DNA from 2 places in the Peribacillus sp. ACCC06369 genome. Region 1 is predicted to be linked to the other one. Evidence: riboswitches for the same ligand, from Rfam matches in the RefSeq annotation. Region 1 holds a riboswitch; the other holds the start of a gene.
What was found. Region 1 has a riboswitch for S-adenosylmethionine ahead of QUF78_RS11850 (Na+/H+ antiporter NhaC family protein). Riboswitches for the same ligand answer to the same signal wherever they lie in the genome.
Positions count from the first base shown of each region.

Region 2: another riboswitch for S-adenosylmethionine. It lies ahead of QUF78_RS06370 (methionine biosynthesis PLP-dependent protein); the one in region 1 lies ahead of QUF78_RS11850 (Na+/H+ antiporter NhaC family protein).

Region 1 is NZ_JAUCEN010000002.1:2,254,685-2,259,151, reverse strand. Features, by position in the region: gene QUF78_RS11860 (chromate transporter) at 1-488, shown strand, start outside; gene QUF78_RS11855 (chromate transporter) at 576-1,118, shown strand; gene QUF78_RS11850 (Na+/H+ antiporter NhaC family protein) at 1,319-2,635, opposite strand; SAM riboswitch class I at 2,809-2,917, opposite strand; gene QUF78_RS11845 (SOS response-associated peptidase) at 3,256-3,927, opposite strand; gene QUF78_RS11840 (hypothetical protein) at 3,988-4,143, opposite strand; gene hutG (formimidoylglutamase) at 4,438-4,467, opposite strand, start outside.
Region 2 is NZ_JAUCEN010000002.1:1,138,296-1,142,762, reverse strand. Features, by position in the region: gene fumC (class II fumarate hydratase) at 1-668, opposite strand, end outside; SAM riboswitch class I at 1,015-1,128, shown strand; gene QUF78_RS06370 (methionine biosynthesis PLP-dependent protein) at 1,214-2,326, shown strand; gene metC (cystathionine beta-lyase) at 2,323-3,504, shown strand; gene QUF78_RS06360 (type B 50S ribosomal protein L31) at 3,615-3,863, opposite strand; gene QUF78_RS06355 (ABC transporter ATP-binding protein) at 4,001-4,467, opposite strand, start outside.

The DNA of each region.
Region 1 (4,467 bases):
ACGAAGAAGTTACGGATGTTTTTGCTTTATCTCAATCCGTACCGGGAGCTGTCGCCATTAACTCCGCCACCTTTATCGGCCATCGAATTGCCGGAATGAAGGGCGCAATGGCAGCCATGATCGGTGTTTCATTACCTACATGTTTAATTGTTCTAATCCTCGGCATTTTGTATTTTTTCATTCACGATAATCCGAAGATAGAATCCGCATTCATATCGATTAGAGCTTCGATAGTGGCCATCATCGCTTATGCGGCTATCAAGATAGGAAAAACCGCTATTGTTGACAAATCAACTTTCTGTATTTTGATAGTTGGAATCCCAGTCCTTTTCTTCGTTCACCCTGTTTTGGTTATATTAGCAGGGGCTATAACAGGTATTGTGACCATCTCTATTAAGAGGAAATTAGGTTTCGATGTCAAGATGGACCGAAAAGAAAAGAAAATAGAAGAAAACGATTTCGAATACTTCATGGGTGCTGGCATATAGGTTCCATGAAAGATCACAGTTATTTTTCTGAAGGTTATAGGAATAAACGGTCTAACTAATTTTCAAGAAAGTGTGTGATGTATAATAATGGAATTGTGGGAGTTGTTTAGCACCTTCTTTATTATCGGCTTTGTATCGTTTGGAGGCGGATACGCCATGATTCCGGTAATAGAATCGGAAGTCTTACAGCATGGGTGGATGACGACGCAACAATTTACCGATGTAATCGCTATTTCCGGCATGTCTCCCGGGCCTATCACCACCAATAGTGCCATTCTCGTAGGCTATTCGACTGCTGGATTAGCAGGAGCCATATCATCCGTTCTCGGAATCTTGCTTCCAGCCATTATACTCGTAACCGTTATAGCCACCTTCTTCAGCAAATTGAATCATTATCCAGTTATTCAATCGATGTTTTATGGATTAAGACCCGTTGTCACTAGTTTAATCCTCTTTGCAGCTATCAGCTTTGCACTTTCCAATCATTTGATAGCCCTGAACTTTTCTTGGCATACGATAAGCTTATTACTCGTTTTTGGATTATCGTTATTTGCCCTATTGAAATTACGCTGGCACCCAGCCTATGTCATTATTCTTTCTGGTTTAGTTGGTGTTGTCCTCTATTCATAACGACTAGCTCACACAACCATTATGCGTTGGGTTAATCAATATGAATCGGAATTCTTAAACATTGATAACACTTAAACTGATGGAAGAGCGAGGGTGACATCGCTCTTTTTAATTATTTTTCACCAATGTTTCCATACACCTTACAAAGTAAAACCCTGAATCTAATGATTCAAGGTTTATTTTCATGCTTATTCTCATTATTAAGAAGTACGTTTCTTCGTTTCATTATCTACCGGCTGAAATCGCGGATAACCAATCAAGATGGCTATGACTCCACAAAGGCCAATTAGTATTGGGTAATATGAATACGGCAAGATGCTTATCGGAGAAATATGTGCTACCCCAGCAGCAACAAGCAGTTGTGCCCCATATGGAATTAACCCCTGAATGCAGCATGCAAAAACATCAAGCAAGCTCGCCGATTTACGCAGATCAATCCCATACTTTTCAGCAATATTTTTGGCAAGTGGCCCGGCAATGATAATTGATATCGTGTTATTTGCCGTGGAAAGGTTCGTCAAACCAACAAGCCCGGCAATGCTGAATTCAGCCCCTTTTTTAGTTTTGCTGTTTCTGGTCACGAGGTGGAGAAGATAATCGATACCGCCATTATGCTTGATTACAGCTACCATGCCTGCGATTAAAATGGCCAGGAAAGAGATTTCATACATTCCCGCCATCCCTTCTCCGATTTTTTGAATGACACCCAACGGTTGATAACTTCCATCCGCCAAGCCGATAATTCCGGCAAATACGATTCCGATGGATAGGACCAGGAACACATTGACACCTGCCAATGCAGTGATCAATACACAAAGATATGGAAGGATCTTCACCCAATTATAAGAATGTTGAGCGATGTCTGCTTGTTCACCCATTGTTAAAATTCCAAGGATGACACATGTGATGATGGCCGCAGGTAAAACAATGAAAAAATTCACTTTGAACTTATCCTTCATTTTCGTTCCCTGCGTACGAACTGCAGCGATTGTCGTATCTGAAATGAAGGAAAGGTTATCCCCAAACATCGCACCACCTATAACGGCCGCCATTGAAAAGGCAAGCGAAATATCGGTTTGCTCACTAATTCCCACCCCAATAGGTGCTAGTGCTACAATCGTTCCCATGCTCGTCCCCATGGATAGAGAGATAAAGCAAGCGATGATGAAAATCCCTACCATTAATAGATTTTGCGGAAAAACCGCTAAGGCAAGATTCACCGTAGATTCAACTGCCCCCATGCCATTTGCAACTTCGGCAAAAGCGCCTGCCAAAAGGAAAATGATAACCATTAACATAATATTGGCGTCCCCGGCACCTTTACAGAAGATATCAACCTTATGATTGAGTGTCTCTTTCCGATTCATTGCCAATGCTGCTGCCGATGCAATTGAAATCGCTACAATCACCGGAAAAGAATAAAAATCTTTAGTAATGATTCCGGACCCTATAAATAAAATTAAAAAAACGACAAATGGGATCAATGCCCACGGATTCCCTTTATTGTTTGCACTCATGATGAACACCTCTTTTTATTTTTCCCATGACATGTGTCACAGCACTTATTCTTCTAACATTTTTCGTAAATAACACCTTCATGGAAGCTATAGCTAAAAATACTTTCAGCATAAAAAAGACCTCTTCCATTAAACACAACAAGAAGAGGTCTTTTAATTTATAAAAAACGCTCTCCTTATCTTTCAGGCAAAAATCAGCCTGCTGGATTTGGCACAGCACTCCTATTAAAGTCTGCTGCCGAGACATCTTCGGGCCAGTCCCTCCGTCTCTCTTGATAAGAAGATTTAAATTATATAATGATATTATCAAATGCACCGGTGTCCAAGAGAAAAGAAGCAGGCTGGTAACTTGCTATAACCGCTCCAAGTTTACCTCTGTCCACTCTCGGAAAGTGACATCGAAAGCCCTTTTTGAAAAGCAAATATAAGAGTACAGCATTTTATGTATTTTCGCAAGGTTTAGTTTAAAAGTATTTCAAGTGTGGACCTTAATATTATAAAGGGACTTTTACATGTACAGTAAATAAGGTTTTTGGGTTAATTGTGATATTTGGATAAAAAATTTCGAATAATGTCATTTGTCGGGACGGAACTAAAATAAAAAGAGGTCTAAGGACCTCTTAGCAAATTTGTTGTATTAGGTTTGGTGAATTATTTTTAGTTGAATTCACATCAGTCGATACCTCAAATGCTTCCATTTGTTCAGAATCGAATGGTTTTAAATACTGCTGCAGAAAGGCAGGATCATTAATGGATGGATTCAACCAATCTTTTTCATCTTCAGGTTTAAGGATGACAGGCATGCGGTCATGAATGCTGGTCATTAGCTCATTAGGAACTGTTGTGATAACTGAGCACGAATAGATGTTGATTCCTTCTGGAGATTTCCAGGATTCCCAGAGACCGGCCATTCCAAATGCCGCATGATTTTTAAGCTTTATTCGCATGGGTATTTTTCGCCCGGGTTCCTTCTTCCACTCATAAAATGAATCAGCGATTATCAAGCATCGTTTCTTCTTATACGCATTCTTGAAGCTTGCCTTCTCAGCAATGGTTTCCGCTCTGGCATTGATCATTTTGTAGCCCAGTTTTTCATCTTTTGCCCAGAAAGGAATGAGTCCCCACCGAAGATATCCAAGTCGATTCCTTGCCCCGTCATTAGTGACGGATAGCACGGAGTGGGAAGGTGCAATATTGTAGCTGAATTGGTATTCTTCATCAAAAGGTCCTTGAATATTAAACCGTTCTTTTATTTCTTCAATGTCCGTGAAAAGCGTGAAACGTCCGCACATAATATCGCCTACCGTTTTAAGATTTATTACAGTGTAACAAATGGGACGGGTAGGTACAAATCAGCGTTCTAAAATCCTGATGTCGGTAAATGGTTGATTAAATAATTCGCTGGAAATCAAAAGTGTGCCCAGGACTTCTCTCTCATCTTCAGCTTTAATGATTTCTGACAAAATTAAGGTACTGCCATTCCTGACCGTTACATTATATTCATTCATAGGATCCCCCTCATTAGGCTAGATGGTTGTTATTATAAACCAAAAACCCACAATAATCATTTTTGACCTTTAGTAGAGTCGTAGTTAATCCACTAATGATGAGTCTATATAGGAGTTCACCGCTATTTACATATACATAAAAAAGACTGTCCATGAATGATCACAGACAGTCTGGTCAAAAGGTTTTTCACTTCAACAAATTTTTACTGATGATGATAATCGGGATAGCAAAAAGGTCGATGAGGAATACCTCTTGTTATTGCGTGGGAGTTACCCATAATCCATGTCCATATATTATTTAAAATTCAGCAAAACCTCATTTAT
Region 2 (4,467 bases), 1.1 Mb from region 1:
AGGTTCAATAATTTTTGGCTGCTTTCCTCAATCATCGCTAAATCTTTATCAAGCATCGCTTTCCAGCCAGAAATTTCTTGTCCTAATGTCAGTGGTGTTGCATCTTGAAGATGCGTCCGGCCAATCTTCACGACATCCCAAAACTCTTTTTCTTTTGAATCGAATGTATCACGAAGTTCTTTGATGGCAGGAACCAACTTTTCAGCGACCTCCATAAAGGCTGCAATATGCATGGCGGTCGGGAAAGTATCATTGGAGCTTTGTGCCTTGTTTACATCATCATTCGGGTGAAGTGTTTCCGATTCACCATTTTCTTTTAACCATTCATTCCCTTTGTTAGCGACCACTTCATTCACGTTCATATTACTTTGCGTCCCGCTTCCCGTTTGCCAAACTACAAGCGGGAAATGTTCATCAAGCGTACCTTCAAGGATTTCGCCGCAAATCTTAACGATGGCATTCTTTTTAACTTCCGAAAGATCACCGAGATCATAGTTCACCTTTGCCGCAGCTTGTTTAACGTATGCAAATGCACGAACCAATTCAATCGGCATTTTTTCATTACCAATTTTGAAATTGTTACGGCTTCTCTCGGTCTGTGCTCCCCAATATTTATCGGCAGGAACTTTCACTTCACCCATCGTATCTCGTTCGATTCTGTAATCCATGTGTTCTCCTCCTATGTTTGCACTATTCATCGAAGACCTTAAGTATATGAAATGAATAATGTCGTATTATTCTCTCTCCTTACATTGTACAAACTTTATTATTTTAAAGCAAAAATATCCGGCCAAGCCTCCCCTTTTTCTGAAAAATTCAATTAATTCAACAGGATCATTCAGGATTATCCTTGACCACATGAAAATTCCGGATATTCTTTTTTAGACACGTAAAGTGTTGACACCGCTAGGCTCCAATAGACCTAGTCATGAACATCGAAGCAAAATCCATCAAACTTGTTCTTGACAGTATTTTGTATTTATAGTAAATTCAAAAGAAATTGAATAATCTAAACTCTTATCGAGAGAGGTATAGGGAATGGCCCGATGACACCTCAGCAACCTTCATTTGTTTCAAACCAATGAAAAGGTGCTAATTCCACAAGTTTGTGAACTTGGAAGATAAGAAGAATGACTCGTCCCTACTTAATCAAAGTCTTCTTCTTAAAGAAGACTTTTTTTATTTTATATAACTCAAAGGAGCAGTGAAAACTATGTACAAAACTGAAACATATCTTGCTCAATTAGGAAATCGCAGCGAAACGGCGACAGGAACAGTCAATCCGCCGGTATACTTTTCAACTGCTTTTCGCCACGAAGGAATCGGTCAATCGACTGGATTCGATTACACAAGGACAGGTAATCCTACACGCCAACTATTGGAACGATCCATCGCCGATCTGGAAAAAGGCGACCAAGGATATGCCTGCAGTTCAGGAATGGCAGCCATTTCTACTATACTGGCCTTATTTAAATCAGGTGATGCATGGATTGTCAGCGAAGATCTTTATGGGGGTACATATCGTCTGTTAGAACAAGGTTTTAAGAAATGGGGGTTGCAGTGTGACTATGTGAACACTTGTTGTTTGGAGGATATCGAAAAAGCCATCACTCCTCACACGAAAGCCATCTTCATTGAAACTCCCACTAACCCTCTTATGCAGCAAACGGATATTAGCGCCGTTGCCGCATTGGCCAAACGATTTGATTTATTGTTAATCGTTGATAATACTTTTTACACGCCTCTTATTCAACAACCCATCCTGCTTGGAGCGGATATTGTGATTCACAGTGCTACCAAGTATCTCGGTGGTCATAATGATGTGCTCGCCGGACTGATCGTGGCCAGCGGCGCGGAATTATGTGATGCACTTGCCTTCCATCATAATGGTACTGGTGCTGTCTTGAGCCCCTTTGATTCTTGGCTGTTGATGCGCGGAATGAAAACCCTGGCATTGCGGATGGAGCGTCATGAAAAGAATGCAAAGGTACTTGTAGATTACTTGTCGGAACATGATTGTGTTACGGACGTATTGTATCCCGGTAGGGGCGGCATGATTTCCTTCCGCATCATTGAAGAAGCGGCGGTCAACCCATTTTTACAATCACTCTCATTAATTTCGTTTGCAGAAAGCCTTGGAGGGGTCGAAAGCTTCATCACCTATCCTGCTACACAAACACATGCCGATATACCGCTTGAAGTCAGAACGGCCAATGGGGTTTGTAATCGCCTGCTTCGCTTCTCTGTCGGCATTGAGGACAGCGACGATTTGATTCAGGATTTACAGCAAGCATTCGCACACGTAAAAAGGGAGGCACTACGATGACCGATCATGATTTTAGCTTTGAAACCAAATTACTCCATAATCAACATAAATTCGATTCGGCAACAGGCGGTGTGAGCGTCCCCATTCAGCACGCTTCCACTTTCCATCAATCCGATATCGATCAATTCGGTAAATATGATTACAGCAGAAGCGGGAACCCAACTCGCGAAGCGCTGGAAGATATCATTGCCGAACTTGAGGAAGGTACACACGGTTTTGCCTTTTCATCAGGTATGGCAGCCATTTCAACAGCTTTCCTACTGTTGTCTGCCGGAGACCATATCGTCATTTCCGAAGATGTGTATGGCGGAACGTTCAGGATGGTCACAAGTGTTTTGACACGTTTCAATATTGAGCATACTTTCGTTGACATGACGGACCTTGAAAGCGTCAAAGCGGCCATTAAGCCAAATACGAGTGCCATATACATCGAAACGCCTTCAAATCCATTACTTAAAGTGACCGATATTAAAGCCGTATGTGATATCGCAAAAACAGCCGGGGCCTTAAGTTTTGTTGATAATACATTCTTGACGCCAGCATTACAGAAACCACTGAATCTGGGCGCTGATGTTGTCCTTCATAGCGCGACGAAGTTTTTATCCGGACATAGTGATGTGGTAGCTGGACTTGCTGTAGTGAAAGATCCTGAATTGGCAGTAAGACTCGGTTCCCTCCAAAACTCCTTTGGAGCGGTTCTTGGTGTCCAGGACGCCTGGCTAGTAATGAGAGGTCTGAAGACCTTGTCCGTTAGAATGGAGCACTCCCAAAAAGGGGCAGAAAAGATTGCCGCCTACTTAAAGAAGCAGCCCTTGGTTAAAAAAGTGTATTATCCCGGCCTAGCAGATCATCCACAGCACGCCATCCAGGAAGGCCAGTCACTTGGAGCCGGGGCGGTCCTATCATTTGAATTGGAAAGCGAAGAAGTCTTCCGCTCTTTCGTGAACTCTGTCGAGCTTCCTGTTTTTGCCGTAAGCCTTGGAGCTGTCGAATCGATATTATCCTACCCGGCCAAAATGTCCCACGCTGCCATGCCTGCTGATGAAAGGGAAAAGCGGGGCATCACGAACAGCTTGCTTCGTCTCTCTGTCGGACTTGAAAATCCGGACGATTTAATCAAGGACTTCGATGCGGCCCTTGTAAATATTGCAAAAGGCGAAGCAATTGCTGCGAAATGAAAAAAGGATGGGTGCCCCATATTTATGGGCACCCTTTTTGTTTGCATCATTTTAATTCTTGTTAAACCCATCCATAAAAAAAGGCCAACGATTTCCCGACGGCCTTACTCTCATTTCTTCATATTATATTTATCCAGGAAGCGATCCACTCGTCCGCCTTTTTCAGCAAACTTCTGCTTTCCAGTATAAAAAGGGTGCGTATCTGAACTGATCTCCACTTTTAATAATGGATACGTTTGGCCGTCTTCCCATTCGATCGTTTCATTGGATGTTTTCGTGGAACCTGTCAAGAATTTATAACCGCTGTTGGTATCCATGAATACTACTTGTCGATAATCGGGATGTATTTCTTGTTTCACTATTATCACCTCATCGTTAGTATAGGTATATGTTAAGCGTAATGATTACTATTATCAAGCATTGTGCTTGAAGGTGCCAATTACGGCACCTTCATTAATAGTTTAATCTTGATTATCCTTACTTATTCAATTGTATTTCAACCGGCCATCCCTTTATGCGGCCCAGCCTGCAGCTCATACATTTGATAGTACTTCCCTTTTAGTTCCATTAATTCTTCATGTGTACCTTGCTCAGCAATCCGACCTTTATCCAGTACCAGAATTTGATCTGCATTTTTAATCGTGGAGAGTCTATGTGCAATGATGAAGGTCGTTCTCCCTTTTTTCAGCACTTCCATTCCCTTCTGGATAATTGCCTCGGTTTCTGTGTCGATGCTTGCCGTCGCTTCATCCAAAATCAATATCGCCGGATTGAATGCAAGAGCACGTGCAAAAGAGATTAGCTGCCGCTGTCCAGAAGACAACGTTCCTCCTTTTTCAATCACAGGTTCATCTAGCCCTAAAGGAAGATGCTTCAGCACTTTGTCGCCCCCTACATCCCTTAATGATTTTTCAACCATTTCCCTTGTGATGCCTTTATGATTCAGACTGATATTGGAAGCGA